3 regions of the Halopseudomonas sp. MFKK-1 genome follow, and region 1 is predicted to be linked to each of the others. Evidence: predicted binding sites of a transcription regulator. Region 1 holds the regulator's gene; each other region holds the start of a gene.
What was found. Region 1 encodes LexA, which represses DNA repair genes until DNA is damaged. Its sites were predicted from a motif close to CTGTNTNNNNANACAG; they were not measured.

Region 1 (6,246 bases):
CAGCCTGGTGAGCTGGATATGAACCGGGTCAATGCCCAGCAGGCGCGTCGTTTCCTTGATCGCGTGGTGGGTTATATGGTTTCGCCGCTGTTGTGGCAGAAGATTGCTCGCGGGCTTTCTGCTGGCCGCGTGCAGTCGGTGGCGGTCAAGCTGATCGTTGATCGTGAGCGCGAAATCCGTGCCTTTGTGCCTGAGGAGTTCTGGGAGGTGCATGCGCGCCTGAACACGCCCAAGGCAGAAAGTGTCCGCTTCGAGGTGGTCAAGCAGAACGGTGAGACCTTCCGCCCGACCAACAAGGCGCAGACCGATGCCGCGCTGGCGGTGCTTGAAAAGGCGGCCTACAAGGCGGTCAAGCGTGAGGACAAGCCGACCAGCTCGCGTCCGAATGCGCCCTTTATTACCTCCACACTGCAGCAGGCTGCCAGTACGCGCCTGGGTTTCAGTGTGAAGAAAACCATGATGATGGCCCAGCGTCTCTACGAGGCGGGTTACATCACCTATATGCGTACCGACTCGACCAATCTGTCGGCGGATGCCATTGCGATGGCGCGCAGCTATATCGAAAGCAACTTTGGCGACGCCTACCTGCCGGAAAAGCCGAACCTGTACAGCAGCAAGGAAGGCGCGCAGGAAGCACACGAAGCCATCCGTCCTTCCGACGTCAAGCTCAAGCAGACCGATCTCAAAGGCATGGAGCGCGATGCTGAACGTCTGTATGAGTTGATCTGGCGTCAATTTGTGGCGTGTCAGATGACGCCGGCCAAGTACCTGTCGACCAGTATCCAGGTAGCCGCTGGCGAGTTTGAGTTGCGTGCCAAGGGCCGCATTCTCAAGTTTGACGGCTATACCCGGGTGATGCCGCAGCAGGGCAAGGGCGGCGAAGACGAGGTGTTGCCGGAGATCAAGGTTGATGATGTGCTGGCGCTGCAGGGCCTGGACCCCAAGCAGCACTTCACCAAGCCGCCGGCGCGCTACGCCGAAGCCAGCCTGGTCAAGGAGCTGGAAAAGCGTGGCATTGGCCGCCCTTCGACCTATGCGTCGATTATTTCCACGATTCAGGATCGTGGCTACGTGACCCTGAATAACCGCCGGTTCTACGCCGAGAAGATGGGCGATATCGTTACCGAGCGCCTGAACGAGAGCTTCCCGAACCTGATGGACTATGGCTTTACCGCGAAGATGGAGGAGTCACTGGATGACGTCGCTCACGGTGAAGTGCTGTGGAAGCAGGTGCTGAATAATTTCTATGCCGATTTCAGTGCCAAGTTGAGTGCCGCCTCTGCGTCTGGTGAAGATAAGGGGATGCGCGCGAATCAGCCGACGATGACCGATATCCCGTGTCAGGATTGTGGTCGACCGATGATGATTCGTACGGCCTCGACGGGTGTGTTCCTCGGCTGTTCCGGTTATGCCCTGCCACCGAAAGAGCGTTGCAAGGCGACCATTAACCTGGTGCCGGGCAATGAAGTGGCGGCAGATGACGAAGAAGGCGAGTCTCGCGTGCTGCGTGGCAAGCATCGTTGCGCTATCTGCGGCACCGCGATGGACAGTTATCTGATCGACGAGCGGCGCAAGTTGCATGTCTGTGGTAACAACCCGGATTGCTCGGGTTTCGAGATCGAGACAGGTCAGTTCAAGATCAAGGGCTATGACGGTCCAACCCTTGAGTGCGACAAGTGCGGCAGCGAAATGCAGCTCAAGACCGGCCGTTTCGGCAAGTATTTCGGCTGTACCAACAGCGAGTGCAAGAACACCCGCAAGCTGCTGCGTAACGGTGAGGCCGCGCCGCCGAAAGCGGATCCGGTGCCGATGCCGGAACTCAAGTGTGAAAAGGTTGATGATGTATACGTACTGCGCGACGGTGCTTCCGGCCTGTTCCTGGCTGCAAGCCAGTTCCCGAAAAACCGGGAAACCCGGGCGCCTCTGGTCAAGGAGCTGATTCCGCACAAGGCGGAGATTGATCCGAAATACCACTTCCTGCTGGATGCGCCGGTGGCTGATCCTGACGGCAATCCGACTGTCGTGCGCTACAGCCGCAAGACCAAGGAGCAGTACGTGCAGACCGAAGTTGAGGGTAAGCCCACAGGATGGCGGGCTTTCCATGATGGCAAGCAGTGGTCGGTGGATGACGGCCGCAGCAAGAAGGCCAAGCGGTAAGGCAGGCAACTATGGCTAATGAAGTCTATACCCGCACCAATCAGGCGTTGTATTTTGCCCGCCGTGCGATCGAGTCCTGGCAGCAGGCAGAGCAGAGCGACGCGATCGATGCACTGACGCAGGCGCAGTATCATCGTGAGCATGCGGTCTTTCATCTCTACCGGGGCGTATTGGCGCTGATTCATGAGGTGGCAGACCGGTACCGCTGGCCGCTGGTTGATGCGCGTCAGGTCGAATCGGTGCTGGTACCCGCGGTAGTCAGTCGGTTTCCCGGTCCCGAGCTGGCGGAACTCACCGAGCTGGCTGACAGCGCTGGTACCTGGTTGGCCGGTGTCATTGCCGCCTGGCAGCGATTGCAGGCACCGCCGCAGCCGGTCGACAACTCGACCAACTCGCTGATTGCCACCAGTGCCACGCCGGTCACCGAGTGGACCAGTGTGCAAGCCGAGGAAGCCCTGCAGGAGGTTTCCCGTCGCGTACGTGCCTATCGCGACGGCATGCAGGAATGGTGAAGGCGGTATCGCGGATGCCGTGAGTACGGCGCTGTGTTACACTGCGCGCAGTTCAGACAGGAGATATCCGCAATGCCTTCACCCTTCCTTGAAATCGTCGAGCTCGCCAATGGCAAGGTTGCTCTGCGCCGTTCCGACGAAGAGGGTGAGCCGTTGGTGGTGATCGAGTTTTCCCGCGATGCGCGGGAATATCTGCAGGAAAGCTATATTGAAGTTGCCAAGGCGATGATCAGTGCCGGTATGCAGGCCGCTGGCCAGATGATGGATGAGGATGACGACGGCGACGCCATCCCTGAAAGCCGTGTCCTGCATTAATCGACACCGCGATAGTTCAAAGGCCAGCATTGAGCTGGCCTTTTTTGTATCTGTTTTCAGCCCAGATGGACGTTCAGGCTGTGGCAGCGGCCGGCCTGGGCCGCTCGTTCCAGGCGCGGGGCAATGCAGCTGTCGTGATCAAGCCAGCTGACAACGGTATGGCTGCCGCCCATCCTGAGCAGGTCGCAGCAGAGTTTGAGGCTGTCCATGCCGGCCTTGGAGCGCACGATCATGATGCGTTGAGGGTCGAGGTTGGCGCCGCGAAGCCATTGCTGGCTGAGTGCAGCGGGCGGGTCGATCAGGGTAAGCCAGCGCCGGCTGTCTTTCTGGCTCAGTTCGCGCAGCACCGGGGCCAGCCACTGCAGGCACTGGCGGGCGCTGCCATGCAGGGTCATCTCGCTGTAACTGCCATCCTGTTCATCATCCTGCGGCAGTGCCTGTGCTGGCTGCGCAAAGGCACGGTGCTTCAGGCGTGTTGCCATCAGGGCGTTGTGAAACAGGTCGGTCTGGGTCAGGGTCTGTTGCTCGGTGCGGGCGTACTGCATGATCAGCTCCTCAGCGGCGGATAACTCCGACGCTTAAACCTTCAATGGTAAGTTCCTGTTCTGCAAGGTCGATCTCAATCGGCCTGAAGTCCGGGTTTTCTGCAATCAGCGAGACCTTGCGGCCCTGGCGCTGAAAGCGTTTTACCGTGACTTCTTCTCCTATGCGGGCCACTACGACCTGCCCGTTACGGACTTCGCTGGTACGGTGTACTGCCAGCAGGTCGCCGTCCATGATGCCGATGTCTTTCATGCTTTCCCCATGGACCCGCAGAAGGTAGTCGGCGCGGGGGGTGAAAAAGTCGGGGGAGATACGGCAATGGTCTTCGATATTTTCAAGCGCCAGAATCGGCGCACCGGCTGCCACTTGACCGATCACCGGAAGCTGGTCATCACTGGCTTCGCTATCCGATTCCGGCAGGCGAATACCGCGCGAGGCGCCGGGGATCATCTCGATAGCGCCCTTGCGGGCCAGGGCGCGCAGATGGTCTTCGGCTGCGTTGGGCGACTTGAAGCCCAGAGTCTTGGCAATATCGACGCGCGTCGGCGGGTAGCCGTTGCTGTCCATGTATTCCTTGATGAACGCCAGAACCTGCTGTTGTCGCGCGGTAAGTTTCTGCATGGCGGGTTGCCTGTGTTTTTATCCAGTAACTGAGATTATATACAGTTGTTTTGCTCCGGCAACCCCTAATTTTCGTGTCGCTGTTCACCGGTTTGCCAAAGGGAGGATGGGATTTACGTGGGCGGGGAGGTAGTCTGGGGTTGACACTAAAATCGTTTTAAACGTATGTTTGAAACGAATGTTTGCCTCACTTGGGGGAGCGCATGGCGCAGTCCGACACGGTCAAGCGAATACTTGACGCCGCAGAACAGCTTTTTGCCGAAAAGGGTTTCGCGGAAACCTCTCTACGTCTGATCACCAGCAAGGCAGGCGTCAATCTGGCCGCGGTCAACTACCATTTTGGCTCAAAGAAGGCATTGATTCAGGCCGTGTTCGTCCGGTTCTTGGACCCCTTCGTCAGCAGCCTTGAGAAGGAACTGGATCTGCGCGAGTCGCGTGACAAGGGCGCGCCACCCAGTCTTGAGGTTCTGCTCGAAATGCTGGTTCAGCAGGCGCTGGCAGTGAAGCCGCGCAACGGCCATGACCTCTCAACCTTCATGCGGTTGCTAGGGCTCGCATTCAACCAGAGCCAGGGCCATCTGCGCAAATACCTCAGCGAGGTGTATGGCAAGGTATTTCAGCGTTATATGCAGCTTCTGGTCAGTGCTGTGCCGGGCATCCCTCCGCAGGAGCTGTTCTGGCGCGTTCACTTTATGCTCGGCAGCGCGGCCTTCACCATGTCCAGCATGAAGGCGCTGCGTGCGATTGCGGAGGCGGAGCTGGGCGAGCCGCGTCCGGTCGACGATGTGTTGCGGCTGATGGTTCCGTTCCTGGCAGCCGGAATGCGCGCCGAGAGCGCGACGTTGAGCCGGCCCGAGGCGATGGCGCTGTAACCTGCATTTACCTCCGCTGCGCTGTCCGCTAAGGTGTGCGCAGCGCTGGAGGTGACATGCAGCTCGATCATATTCATATTTCCCTGAACGATCAGACCCTGGTTGGCTTCTGCGCTGGCGAGGTTGTCTGTCGTTATGCCGTATCCACAGCGCTTAATGGCCCTGGCGAGCAGGAAGGGTCTGGCTGCACGCCGCGCGGCGCCCATCGGGTGCGCGCTCGAATCGGCGATGGTCAGCCGCTGGGTGCCGTGTTCATCGGCCGGCGTCCCACCGGGGAGGTATGGACCCGGGCGCTGGCGGAGCAATTTCCCGAGCGTGACTGGATTTTGACCCGAATTCTCTGGCTCTGCGGTGAGCAGGTCGGATTCAACCGCGGTGGCCGGGTTGATTCTCAGCGCCGCTATATCTATCTGCATGGTACCGGCGACGATCAGCCGATGGGTGCGCCGCTGTCCCATGGCTGCATTCGTCTGCGTAATGCCGACATGCTGGAACTGTTCGAGCGCACGCCGGTCGGTTGTAGCGTTCAGATTGACGCGCAGTGATGATGCGCTGTCGTTTTCAGGAGAAGCAATATTGAAACAGGGTGCCTTGATGCTGGATCTGCCTGGCCTTTGGCTGGAAGCAGAGGACAGGCAGTTGTTGCGTCAGCCGGAAGTCGCCGGCTTGATCTTGTTTGCGCGCAATACAGAATCGCCGCGCCAGGTCGCCGAGCTGGTAAGGGCCATCCGCAAGGAGCGCCCGGACATGCTGATAGCGATAGACCAGGAAGGCGGGCGCGTTCAGCGCCTGCGCCGTGACGTACTCAGGCTGCCCGCGCTGGCCGACGTCGCTGCGGTGGCTGACGCGCAGGCTGACGCGGTGGCCCGGGCTGCTGCCTGGGTAATGGCGACCGAGATGCTGGCCTGTGGTATCGATATCAGCTTTGCGCCGGTTCTTGATCTTGATTACGGTCGTAGTCAGGTGATCGGTAATCGCTCGCTGGGCGGCGATCCTGATCGGGTGGCACGTCTCGCCAGTGCCTATATTGATGGTCTGCACGCGGCGGGTATGGCGGCCACCGGCAAGCACTTCCCTGGCCACGGCTGGGCCGAGGCGGATTCGCACTTTGCGCTGCCGGTGGATGAGCGCTCGCTGGACGGTATTCGGCGTACCGATCTCGTACCGTTTGCGAGGCTGGCCGGCAAGCTGGACGGCATCATGCCGGCCCACGTGGTGTATTCGCA
Region 2 (6,246 bases), 350 kb from region 1:
CGGGACATGCTGCTCGACGTGATTCGCATGGCCCAGGCGGATCGTAACCGCTGGGACGCGAAGATCATGCTGCACACCATTCGCGAAATGGAGCAGGCCTTTTCGCGCATGGAAATCTTCAAGCGTCGCCGCAAGGTAACCGTTTTCGGCTCGGCGCGAACCCCGATTGATCATCCCCTGTATGCGCTTGCCAGAGCCATGGGCGAAGAGCTAGCCGCCAACGATTACATGGCCATCACCGGTGCCGGCGGCGGCATCATGACCGCCACCCACGAGGGCGCCGGCCTGGATCACAGCCTGGGCTTCAATATCACCCTGCCCTTCGAGCAACGCTCCAATAACATAGTGCATGGCACCAGCCACGACCTGTCATTCGGGTTCTTTTTCCTGCGCAAGTTGTTCTTCGTCAAGGAAGCGGACGCGCTGATTCTCTGTCCCGGCGGATTCGGCACACTGGATGAAGCGCTTGAGGTGCTGACGCTGGTGCAGACCGGCAAGAGCCCGATGGTGCCCATCATCCTGCTGGACCAGCCTGACGGGCAGTACTGGCAGGCCTTTTTGCAGTTTGTTCGCAGCCAGCTGATCGACAATCACTACATCAAGCCTGACGACATCAACCTGCTGACACCGTGTTCATCCCCCGCACAGGCAATGCAGGTGGTGCTCGACTTCTACAGCAACTATCACTCGTCTCGACGTGTAGACGACCAGTACATGCTGCGCCTGAACCGACCACTGACCGCGCAGGCACTCGCCCAACTGGACGACCGGTTCGGCCATATCTGCAAATCAGGCGGTTTTGTGCAACAGGGTGTCTGCGATCAGGAGAGCGATGAGCCGGAGCTGGGCGAGCTTACCCGTCTGTGCTTTGACTTCAACGAACGAGACCAGGGTGGTCTGAGGACACTGATCGACTTCGTCAATCAGCCTGAAAACTACCAAAGCCCCGGTACTGCATAAACCGAAGCTGTTTGCTGCGCTCGGCCGGGTCTGACGCCCGGCCTTCCGGAAAGCGCTTGGCAAACACCCGCTGAGCCAGTGCCGTCCAGTCCTGATCGAACTCTGCAAGGGTCCGTTCAACCAGCGCCTCGGCCACACCGCGCTGGCGCAGCTCTTCTTTCAGACGAGCAGGCCCGTAGCCGCGCTGGCTGCGAGCATACAGATAGGCTTCACAGAAACGCGCATCGCTGAGCAGGCCATCTTCGACCAGACGGTCCAGCTCAATCTCTGCCGCATCGGTTGCCGCACCTCGCTGGCGCAGCTTGCGCAACAACTCGCTGTAGCTGTGCTCACGCCGCGCCAGCAGGTCCATCGCGGAGCGACGGATCGCTGCCGGACTGTCCAGCGCGGTACGCGGGCGCATCAAACCCGGCTCTTAGCCTTCCAGCTCGGCATCGGCTTCAGCCTCCGCCTTGGCCTTGCCCGGCTTGGCCAGCAACTGGTCACGGATGGCCTTCTCGATTTCATCCGCGATCTGCTGGTTATCCTGCAGGAACTTGGCTGCATTGGCCTTGCCCTGACCGATCTTGTTGCCCTGATAGCTGTACCAGGCGCCGGATTTCTCAACCAGACCAATCTGCACGCCCAGATCGATGATCTCGGCGTTGTGGTAGATGCCGGTACCGTACAGAATCTGGAATTCAGCCTGACGGAACGGCGGAGCCACCTTGTTTTTCACGACTTTGACGCGGGTCTCGCTGCCGACAACCTCGTCGCCTTCCTTGACCGCGCCGGTACGGCGAATGTCCAGACGCACAGAAGAGTAGAACTTGAGCGCGTTACCACCGGTGGTGGTTTCCGGGTTGCCGAACATGACGCCAATCTTCATGCGGATCTGGTTGATGAAGATCACCAGGCAGTTGGCGTTCTTGATGTTACCGGTGATCTTGCGCAGCGCCTGGGACATCAGACGGGCCTGCACACCGACGTGGTGATCACCCATCTCGCCTTCGATTTCGGCCTTGGGCACCAGCGCTGCCACCGAGTCGACGATGATCACGTCAACCGCATTGGAGCGCACCAGCATGTCGGTGATTTCCAGTGCCTGCTCACCGGTATCGGGCTGCGACACCAGCAGGTCATCCACGTTGACACCCAGCTTGCCGGCATACTCCGGGTCCAGCGCGTGCTCGGCATCAACGAAGGCGCAGGTTGCACCGTGCTTCTGCGCCTGGGCAATAACCGACAGGGTCAGCGTGGTTTTACCGGAGGACTCCGGCCCGTAGATTTCAACAATACGGCCCTTGGGCAGGCCGCCGATACCGAGGGCGATATCCAGACCGAGCGAGCCGGTGGAGATGGCCGGAATGGCCTGGCGCTCGTGATCACCCATGCGCATTACCGCGCCCTTGCCAAACTGACGTTCAATCTGGCTCAAGGCAGCCGACAGCGCCTTCTTTTTGTTCTCGTCCATTTCGCATCCTCTTGGCTTGGGGCGGGCACCGCGGCGACCGACCGATCAACTACTGTATATTTGGTCAGTATTATTCCACAGAAAAAATGGCCCGCCTACCCCCGATTTCACTCAGACTGACAACCGGTTCGCAGGCTGCTTGTGCGCCTCTTTGACCAGCCGTTCCAGAGCGTGCAGCACCGTCTGGGCGCGCACCTCTCGGCGTCCGCCCTGGAAACGCTTGCACTCGCTGACGACGCTGCCGTCGGCCAGGGCCCAGCCAAACCAGACGGTCCCGACCGGCTTCTCTGCACTGCCGCCATCAGGGCCGGCAATACCGCTGACCGCAACCGCCATCGCCGCCCCGGCAGCCTCCCTGGCTCCGGACGCCATCGCTCTGACCACCGGCTCGCTGACCGCGCCATGAGCCTCGATCACCTCTGCGTTCACCCCAAGCCAACGGCTTTTGCTGGCGTTGGCGTAGGTGACGAATCCGGTCTCGAACCAGCGCGAACTGCCAGCCACCCGGGTTATTGCCTCGGCAATCCCTCCGCCCGTGCAGGACTCAGCGGTGCTGACCTGCAGTCCCTGCTGTTCCAGCACTTTGCCAAGCCTCGCAGCGGCAGAGTCGATCAGCGGGTCATAATGCGACATGGTTCACTCCTGTACGAACGGATATCAGGCAACAGCATGCCAGTTGGCGCGCTGCCTGCGAATACCCTGCGACCACATTCAGCCGCCTCGGGTTCCTGCTGCCGGAGTCGCCGGCAGCACTGCAGCAGCCACCAGCGACGTGATACCCTTTGCGCCAACCTGAAACGGCGTCTCAGCCACCGCCCTCAGCGCATCCATCGCGCCCGGTGACACCGCCTTTGCCGCATATTTCGAGTCATTGATGAAAAAGAGCAAAACCGAATCCTCCGCCCACACGCCGATGATGCAGCAGTACTTCAGCATCAAGCAGCAGCATCCCGAACAGCTCCTGTTCTACCGCATGGGTGACTTTTACGAACTGTTCTACGACGACGCGAAAAAAGCCGCCCGTCTGCTCGATATCACCCTGACCGCAAGGGGCCAGTCCGGCGGCCAACCGATTCCGATGGCCGGCATCCCGTTCCATGCCGCCGAGGGCTATCTGGCCAAGCTGGTCAAGCTGGGCGAGTCGGTTGTCATCTGTGAGCAGGTTGGCGATCCGGCCACCAGCAAGGGCCCGGTCGAGCGCCAGGTTGCCCGCATCATTACCCCCGGCACGGTCAGCGATGAAGCGCTGCTCGATGAGCGTCGCGACAACCTGCTGGCCGCGCTAGTGGGCGCCGAGCGCGGCTTTGGCCTGGCTACGCTCGACATCAACAGTGGCCGCTTTGTGGTCATGGAACTGCGCGGCTGGGAAACTCTGCTCGGGGAGCTGGAACGTCTGGCACCGGCCGAGCTGTTGATTCCCGATGACTGGGAAAGCAACACGCCAATCGAGCGCCGCCGCGCCGTGCGTCGTCGCGCCCCCTGGGAGTTCGATCAGGACAGCGCCTTCAAGGCCCTCACCCAGCAATTCGGCACCAAGGATCTGGTCGGCTTCGACTGTCAGGACCTGACCCTCGGCCTCGGCGCTGCCGGTGCGCTGCTGAGCTATGCCAAGGAAACCCAGCGCACCGCCCTGCCGCACATCCGCAGCATCGCTCAGGAGCGTTTTGAAGACAGCGTGATTATCGACAGCGCCAGCCGCCGTAATCTGGAAATCGACCAGAACCTGTCCGGTGGCCGCGACAACACCCTGCTCGACGTACTCGACCATACTGCAACGGCCATGGGCAGCCGCCTGATGGCGCGGTGGCTGAATCGCCCCCTGCGGGACCTCAAGGTCCTGGGTGCGCGCCAGGACAGCATCAGCGCCCTGCTCGACCAGCAGTTCTACCTCGACCTTCAGCCGCAGCTCAAGGGCATCGGCGACATCGAGCGCATCCTTGCCCGGGTTGCCCTGCGCTCTGCGCGGCCGCGCGATCTGGCACGCCTGCGCGACGCGCTGGCCGCCCTGCCCGCACTGCAGGATTGCATGCAGGCGCTGGAAACACCGCATCTGCGCAATCTGGCCGAGCAGGTACGCACCTACCCGGAGCTGGCCGAGCTGCTGGAACGCGCCGTGATCGACAACCCGCCCGCGGTGCTGCGCGACGGCGGCGTGATCAAGCCCGGTTTCGACGCCGAGCTGGATGAGCTGCAGAACATCAGCGAGAACGCAGGCCAGTATCTGATTGATCTGGAAACCCGCGAGCGCGAGCGTACCGGGCTGAGCACCCTCAAGGTCGGCTACAACCGGGTACACGGCTACTTTATCGAACTGTCGCGCAGCCAGGCCGATCAGGCGCCGGCAGATTATATTCGCCGCCAGACCCTGAAGGGCGCCGAGCGCTTCATTACCCCGGAACTGAAAGCCTTTGAAGACAAGGCGCTGTCGGCCCGCAGCCGCGCCCTGGCTCGTGAAAAGCAACTGTACGACGAGCTGATCGACCGTCTCAACGAGGACCTTGCCGCACTGCAGACCACTGCCGCCAGCCTGGCCGAAATTGATGTGCTCTGCACCCTCGCCGAAAGGGCCGGCAGTCTCGATTACAGTCGCCCGCGCTTTATCGAGGGCAGCCAGTTGAAGATCAGTCAGGGCCGTCATCCGGTCGTCGAGCAGGTGCTGGAAACGCCCTTCGTGGCCAACGATCTGGACCTGGACATCGACACCCGCATGCTGGTGATTACCGGCCCCAACATGGGCGGTAAATCCACCTACATGCGCCAGACCGCGCTGATCGTGCTGCTGGCCCATATCGGCAGCTTTGTACCGGCGGCAGGCGTCGAGCTGTCCTGTGTCGACCGCATCTTCACCCGCATCGGTTCCAGTGACGATCTGGCCGGCGGCCGCTCAACCTTCATGGTCGAAATGAGCGAAACCGCCAACATCCTCAACAACGCCACCAGCGCCAGTCTGGTGCTGATGGACGAAGTCGGCCGCGGCACCAGCACCTTCGACGGCCTGTCACTGGCCTGGTCTGCTGCCGAGTATCTGGCCAAGGTTCGCGCCTTCACCCTGTTTGCCACGCACTACTTCGAGCTGACCGGCATGGCCGACACCGACGAAGGCGTGGCCAACGTGCACCTGAACGCCACCGAACATAATGAACGCATCGTATTCCTGCATAACGTCCAGCCCGGCCCTGCCAGCCAGAGCTACGGCCTGCAAGTCGCCCAGCTTGCCGGTGTACCGCGTCCGGTCATCCTGCGCGCCCGCGAACACCTCGCCCAACTGGAGCAGCAGAGCCTGGAGCAGCACGGCAGCAAGCCCGCAGGCAACACTGAGCAACCGTTCCAGACTGATCTGTTCGCCAGCGCACCTCACCCTCTGATCGAACAGATCCAGGCACTGGATCCGGACGATCTCAGCCCGCGCCAGGCGCTGGACCTGCTGTACAAGCTCAAACGCGAGTGGGCGTAAATTCAGCAAATGATATTCATTTGCATCAAACGCGTTGGAACTACGCTTTAATCTGCGCAAAACCCGGCGGTGCTCTGTACCGCCGGAAAAAAACTGCTAGACTACGCGCCAGATTTTGCCAGCCTGATTCAATGGAGACCTCACCATGACCTTTGTTGTTACCGACAACTGCATCAAGTGCAAATACACCGATTGCGTTGAGGTCTGCCCGGTCGATTGCTTCTACGAAGGCCCGAACTTCCTGGTCATTCACCCGGACGAGTGCATCGACTGCGCCCTCTGCGAGCCCGAATGCCCGGCCAATGCCATCTTCTCCGAAGACGAAGTACCGGAGGATATGCAGGAGTTCACCGAACTGAACGCCGATCTGGCAGAAGTG
Region 3 (6,246 bases), 1.9 Mb from region 1:
TCGATCAGCGTCTTCCCCATGCGCCCGGCAGCGCCAATTACCGCAATCCGTCTCATCTTGCGCACCTGCCTCAGAATTTCATGTCTTCGAAGAAGTTCTTCACACCATCAAACCAGCTCTTGGCACGAGGCGACTGACTCGAGCCTTCGGCCTCAAGTGTTTGACGCAGCTCTTCGAGCAATTCGCGCTGACGCTTGGTCAGGTTGACCGGCGTTTCGACAACCACCCGGCAGAGCAGATCACCGGCCGAACCACCACGCACTGGCGTCACACCCTTGCCGCGCAGGCGGAACAGCTTACCGGTTTGCGCGCCCTCGGGAATCTTCAGCTTGACCCGACCGTCCAGGGTCGGCACCTCAAGCTCTCCGCCCAGCGCCGCATCGACGAAGCTGATCGGCACCTCACAGTACAGATTCTTGCCGTCACGCTGGAAGATCTTGTGCTCGCGCACCGAAACAACCACATACAGATCACCGGCAGGGCCGCCATTAACACCGGCCTCACCTTCACCTGCCAGGCGGATACGGTCACCGGTATCAACACCGGCCGGAACCTTGACCGACAAGTTCTTCTGCTTCTCTACACGACCATTGCCGTGGCAGTCCTTGCACGGATCGGTAATCATCTTGCCGGTACCATGACAGCGCGGGCAGGTCTGCTGCACCGAGAAGAAGCCCTGCTGCATGCGTACCTGACCATGACCACCGCAGGTGGTACAGGTTGTCGGCGTGGTGCCCTTCTTCGCACCGCTGCCATCACAGGTTTCGCAGGCAACCAGGGTCGGCACACGAATGGTGACCGTGGTACCGCGCACCGCCTCTTCCAGATCCAGCTCCAGGGTGTAACGCAGGTCACTGCCGCGCTGCACGCTGGAACGTCCACGACCGCCGCCGCCACCGAAAATGTCACCAAATACATCGCCGAAGATATCGGAGAAGTTGGCGCCGCCGCCGCCAAAACCACCGGCACCGCCACCCATGCTCGGATCCACGCCGGCGTGACCATACTGATCGTAGGCGGCGCGCTTGTTGGCGTCGGTCAGCACTTCGTAGGCTTCGGTCGCTTCCTTGAACTTCTCTTCGGCATTCTCGTCATCCGGGTTACGGTCCGGATGGTATTTCATCGCCAGACGGCGATAGGCCTTTTTCAGCTCGGCCTCGCTGGCGCCCTTTTCGACCCCCAGCACTTCGTAATAATCACGCTTGGACATGTGTTCGACTTCCCTTACAGAGACACCCGGCACAAACGGCAACGCGGGAGAAGCTCCCGCGTTGCCAGGCAGAGTTGGAGGGCAACACACCGGACATGCCGTCGGTGCACCACCCTACCCGGTTCATCAAGGACCTACTTGTTGTCCTTGACCTCTTCGAACTCGGCGTCGACCACGTCGTCCGCATCGTTACCGGACTCCGCGCCCGCTGCCGGGCCTTCACCCTTGCCAGCCTGAGCCTGTTCGGCATACATCTTCTGGACCAGCGGGCCAGATGCCTCGGACAGGGCGTTGATCTTGGCCTCGATCTCTTCCTTGTCGCCGGTCTTGATCGCCGCTTCCAGATCGCTCAGCGCCGTTTCGATGGCAGCCTTCTCTTCATCAGTCGCCTTGTCGCCCGCCTCGGTCAGGGTCTTGCGAGTCGCGTGAACCAGCTGATCGGCCTGGTTGCGCACGGTTACCAGCTCTTCGAACTTGCGGTCTTCCTCAGCGTTGGCCTCGGCATCACGCACCATCTTCTCGATTTCGTCATCCGACAGACCAGAGGACGCCTTGATCACGATGGACTGCTCTTTGCCGGTTGCCTTGTCTTTGGCAGACACGTTGAGGATACCGTTGGCATCGATGTCGAAGCTGACCTCAATCTGCGGCACGCCACGCTGCGCCGGCGGGATGTCGGCCAGATCGAAACGGCCCAGCGACTTGTTCTGGCTCGCCTGCTTGCGCTCACCCTGCAGCACGTGAATGGTCACCGCAGTCTGGTTGTCGTCCGCAGTCGAGAACACCTGCGACTTTTTGGTCGGGATGGTGGTGTTCTTCTCGATCAGCGTAGTCATCACGCCACCCATGGTTTCGATACCCAGCGACAGCGGAGTAACATCCAGCAGCAGCACGTCTTTCACGTCGCCGGCCAGTACCGCACCCTGAATCGAGGCACCGATGGCAACCGCTTCGTCCGGGTTAACGTCCTTGCGCGGCTCCTTATTGAAGAACTCGGCAACGGTCTTCTGCACCAGCGGCATGCGAGTCTGACCACCAACCAGAATAACGTCGTTGATGTCAGACACATCCAGACCGGCATCCTGCATCGCGATGCGGCAGGGCTCGATGCTGCGCTTGATCAGATCTTCAACCAGCGACTCCAGCTTGGCACGCGTCACCTTGACGTTCAGGTGCTTCGGACCGGACGCATCTGCAGTGATGTACGGCAGGTTGACGTCGGTCTGCTGGCTGGAAGACAGCTCGATCTTGGCCTTTTCAGCCGCTTCTTTCAGACGCTGCAGCGCCAGCGGATCATTGTGCAGATCAACGCCGTTCTCTTTCTTGAACTCGTCTGCCAGGTAGTCGATCAGACGCATGTCGAAATCTTCACCACCCAGGAAGGTGTCACCATTGGTGGCCAGCACTTCGAACTGATGCTCACCGTCCACTTCGGCAATTTCGATCACGGAGACGTCGAAGGTACCACCACCCAGATCGTATACAACGATGGTGGAGTCGCCACGCGCCTTGTCCATGCCATACGCCAGTGCGGCTGCGGTCGGCTCGTTGATGATGCGCTTGACTTCCAGACCGGCGATACGACCAGCGTCCTTGGTAGCCTGACGCTGGCTGTCGTTGAAGTAGGCCGGAACGGTGATAACCGCTTCGGTAACCGGCTCACCAAGGTAATCCTCGGCGGTCTTCTTCATTTTCTTCAGTACTTCAGCAGACACCTGCGGCGGAGCCATTTTCTCGTCATTTACCTGAACCCAGGCGTCGCCATTGTCGGCCTTGACGATCTTGTACGGCACCAGCTTGATGTCTTTCTGAACGACGTCTTCTTCAAAGCGACGACCGATCAGACGCTTGACCGCGTACAGGGTATTCTGCGGGTTGGTAACCGCCTGACGCTTGGCCGACTGGCCAACCAGGGTTTCACCGTCGTTGGTGTAGGCGACGATCGACGGAGTGGTACGACCACCCTCAGCGTTCTCGATCACCTTGGCGGAACCGTTTTCCATAATAGAGACACAGGAGTTGGTGGTCCCCAGGTCGATACCGATAATCTTGCCCATAAGTTTCTCTCCGAATCTGACTGCCGCGTTTTGGTCAGCGGCGCTGTTCAACTATGCTTGAGCCCTTGATGGGGGCTGCCAAATCAATTTCAAGCCTGCTCGTCAATCGAGGGCGGGGCTCCCGCAGCCGGAGCCTTGCTGACGACGACCATGGCCGGGCGCAGCAGGCGACCACTGAGGGTGTAACCCTTCTGGAACACCTTGAGTACGGTGTTCGGCTCAACCGCGGTGCTTTCTTCCATCGCCATGGCCTGATGCAGTTCAGGATTGAAGGGCTCGCCCTCAGGCTGAACCGGGACTACCTGGAACCGCGCCAGGGTGTCGGCAAACATCTTCAGGGTCAGCTCAATACCCTCGCGCATCGGCTTGATCGCCGGATCATCAGCATTGGACAACTCCAGGCCGCGCTCAAGACTATCGATGATCGGCAGCAGATCATTGGCAAAACGCTCCAGCGCGAACTTGTGCGCCTTCTCGACATCCTGCTCGGCACGGCGACGCGCATTCTGCACATCAGCCGCCGCCCGCAGAGCCTGATCCTGAGCGGTAGCCAGCTGTTCTTCCAGACTCGCTACGCGCGCGGCAAGATCGCCTTCGGGCGTCGCAACGGTCTGATCGACCACGTCGTCCTGATCCTGCAGATCCGGTCTCTGTTCCTCTGCCATGTCTTTCTCCTGTCATAGGGTGGGCGTGTCTTTGCGCGCAATCGCCGCACACGCAGTCAATGATGAACGACCGGCCTCGCCGATCGCGTCTGGCAACCTATATGGGGACAGTCCACACAGCTTCAAGGGTCAATATCAATCAGTGTGCTCGTACTATTGCGGGGACTTGTCGCCACAAAGCAAACTACTGTATAAACAACCAGAACAATTTTCTCGGGAGCGCGCCATGCTGATCCACCTCGCGGTCAACAACTACGCCATCGTCGACACCCTGGAACTCGAGCTGGGCGGCGGCATGAGCGTGATTACCGGCGAAACCGGTGCAGGCAAATCCATCATGCTCGATGCACTGGCCCTCACCCTTGGCGATCGCGCCGACAGCGGCGCGGTTCGCCCCGGCGCCGACAAGGCCGACATCCTCGCCACCTTCGACATTCGCGACATTCCCGAAGCCCGCCAGTGGCTCGATGAGCGTGACCTGACGCAGGACGACGACCAGGTTATCCTCCGGCGCGTGATCACCGCCGAAGGCCGCTCACGAGGCTACATCAATGGCGCACCCTGCCCCCAGCAGGACCTGCGTGCCCTCGGCGAAATGCTGATCGACATTCACAGCCAGCATGAGCACCAGTCGCTGCTGAAAACCGATACCCATCGACGCCTGCTGGACGAGTACGCCGGCGCCGGCGAACTCGCGAGACAGGTTCAACTGGCGGCTCAGCGCTGCCGCCAGACCGAAAAGGCGCTACGCCAGGCCAGCCAGCAAAGCGAAGAACAGGCCGCTCGCCAGCAGCTGCTGACCTACCAACTGGACGAACTGGACAATCTGAGCCTGCAGGACGGCGAACTGGACGAACTGGAGAACGAGCAGCGTCAGCTCGCCAGCGCAGACCAGATCCTGCATTCCTGCCAGCAAGTCATCAACATCTGCAGCGAAAATGACGCAGGCAGCGTACTAGAAGCCCTGACCGCCAGCCTGAGTCGGCTGGACGCCTTTAAAAGCCACAGCCCGCAACTGGGTGAAGCCAGCGACATGCTCGCCAGCGCACAGATTCAGATCGAGGAAGCAGTCGGCGAACTGACCCGTTACCTCGACCACTTCGAGGCCGACCCTGAACGCCAGCAGTACGTGGAAGAACGCCTCAGCGCCATTTATGACCTGGCACGCAAGCACCGTATTCAGCCGCAGGAGCTACCCGCGCTGCAGCAGCAGTTGATCGACGAACTGGAAGGCCAGCAGCAACAAGCTGCCGACGCAGAGCGCCTGCAGGAAGAACTGGTTGCCTATCAGGCCCACTATCGCCAACTGAGCGAGAAACTGTCAGCACAGCGCAGCAAGGGAGCAGCCAAACTCGCCAAGGCAGTAACTCAGGAAATTCAGCGCCTGGGCATGCCCGGTGGCCGAATCGAGCTGCAGCTGACACCGTTGGACGCCGACAGCTACCCGGTAACCGGGCTGGAAACCGTCGAATTCCTGGTCAGTGCCAACCCCGGCCAGCCCGCCAAACCGCTGGCCAAGGTCGCATCTGGCGGCGAACTGTCACGCATCAGCCTCGGCATTCAGGTCATCACCGCACAGACGTCACGCGTCCCCACACTGGTGTTTGACGAAGTCGATGTGGGTATCGGCGGCCCGACCGCCGAGATCGTTGGCCAGCTGCTTCGCCAACTTGGCGCGCGCGGCCAGGTACTGACAGTCACCCACCTGCCGCAGGTCGCGGCTCAGGGGCATCAGCACCTGTTTGTACGCAAACAGCAGACCCGCAACAGCACACGCACCTGCATTGACCAGCTGGACGATAACGCCCGCGTGCAGGAAGTCGCCCGCATGCTTGGCGGCGTCGACCTGACCGACGAATCACTGGCCCACGCCCGCAAGCTGCTCAGCGTTGCACACTGAGCAGATATAAAAAAACCGGGCCAGGCCCGGTTTTTTGCACCAAAAATCAGTGCTTGCCCAATCTGAGGTTACTTGCCGCCTGCCTTGCGCACATACAGCACCAGATTGTGGTCAACCAGCTCGAAGCCGTGCTCCTTGACGATTTCGCGCTGACGGCGCTCGATTTCAGGATCGAAGAACTCGACCACTTCACCAGAGTCAACACAGACCATGTGGTCGTGGTGCTCGCCGTCGGCCAGCTCAAACACGGCGTGTCCGCCGTCGAAGTTGTGGCGCACGACCAGTCCGGCCGCTTCAAATTGCGTCAACACGCGATAGACGGTGGCCAGGCCAACGTCCTCGCCCGCCTCCATCAAAGCCTTGTAGACGTCCTCGGCACTCATGTGACGCTCGTTCGAACCGTCGAGCATTTGC

Region 2: recA (recombinase RecA) is a predicted target of LexA. The motif match lies at 2,466-2,481, and genes of this name have one in related genera.
Region 3: recN (DNA repair protein RecN) is a predicted target of LexA. The motif match lies at 4,120-4,135, and genes of this name have one in related genera.

The regions. Positions count from the first base shown of each region.
Region 1 covers NZ_CP114836.1:3,584,912-3,591,157, reverse strand. Annotated here, with positions in the region: gene topA (type I DNA topoisomerase) at 1-2,157, shown strand, start outside; gene O5O48_RS16610 (DUF6586 family protein) at 2,169-2,669, shown strand; gene O5O48_RS16605 (hypothetical protein) at 2,742-2,984, shown strand; gene sulA (SOS-induced cell division inhibitor SulA) at 3,041-3,529, opposite strand; gene lexA (transcriptional repressor LexA) at 3,540-4,148, opposite strand; gene O5O48_RS16590 (TetR/AcrR family transcriptional regulator) at 4,352-5,020, shown strand; gene O5O48_RS16585 (L,D-transpeptidase) at 5,077-5,565, shown strand; gene nagZ (beta-N-acetylhexosaminidase) at 5,615-6,246, shown strand, end outside.
Region 2 covers NZ_CP114836.1:92,642-98,887, forward strand. Annotated here, with positions in the region: gene O5O48_RS00470 (LOG family protein) at 1-960, shown strand, start outside; gene O5O48_RS00475 (regulatory protein RecX) at 920-1,363, opposite strand; gene recA (recombinase RecA) at 1,376-2,413, opposite strand; gene O5O48_RS00485 (CinA family protein) at 2,525-3,046, opposite strand; gene O5O48_RS00490 (hypothetical protein) at 3,125-3,301, opposite strand; gene mutS (DNA mismatch repair protein MutS) at 3,288-5,867, shown strand; gene fdxA (ferredoxin FdxA) at 6,013-6,246, shown strand, end outside.
Region 3 covers NZ_CP114836.1:1,695,005-1,701,250, reverse strand. Annotated here, with positions in the region: gene dapB (4-hydroxy-tetrahydrodipicolinate reductase) at 1-56, opposite strand, end outside; gene dnaJ (molecular chaperone DnaJ) at 71-1,210, opposite strand; gene dnaK (molecular chaperone DnaK) at 1,345-3,267, opposite strand; gene grpE (nucleotide exchange factor GrpE) at 3,357-3,932, opposite strand; gene recN (DNA repair protein RecN) at 4,159-5,832, shown strand; gene fur (ferric iron uptake transcriptional regulator) at 5,901-6,246, opposite strand, start outside.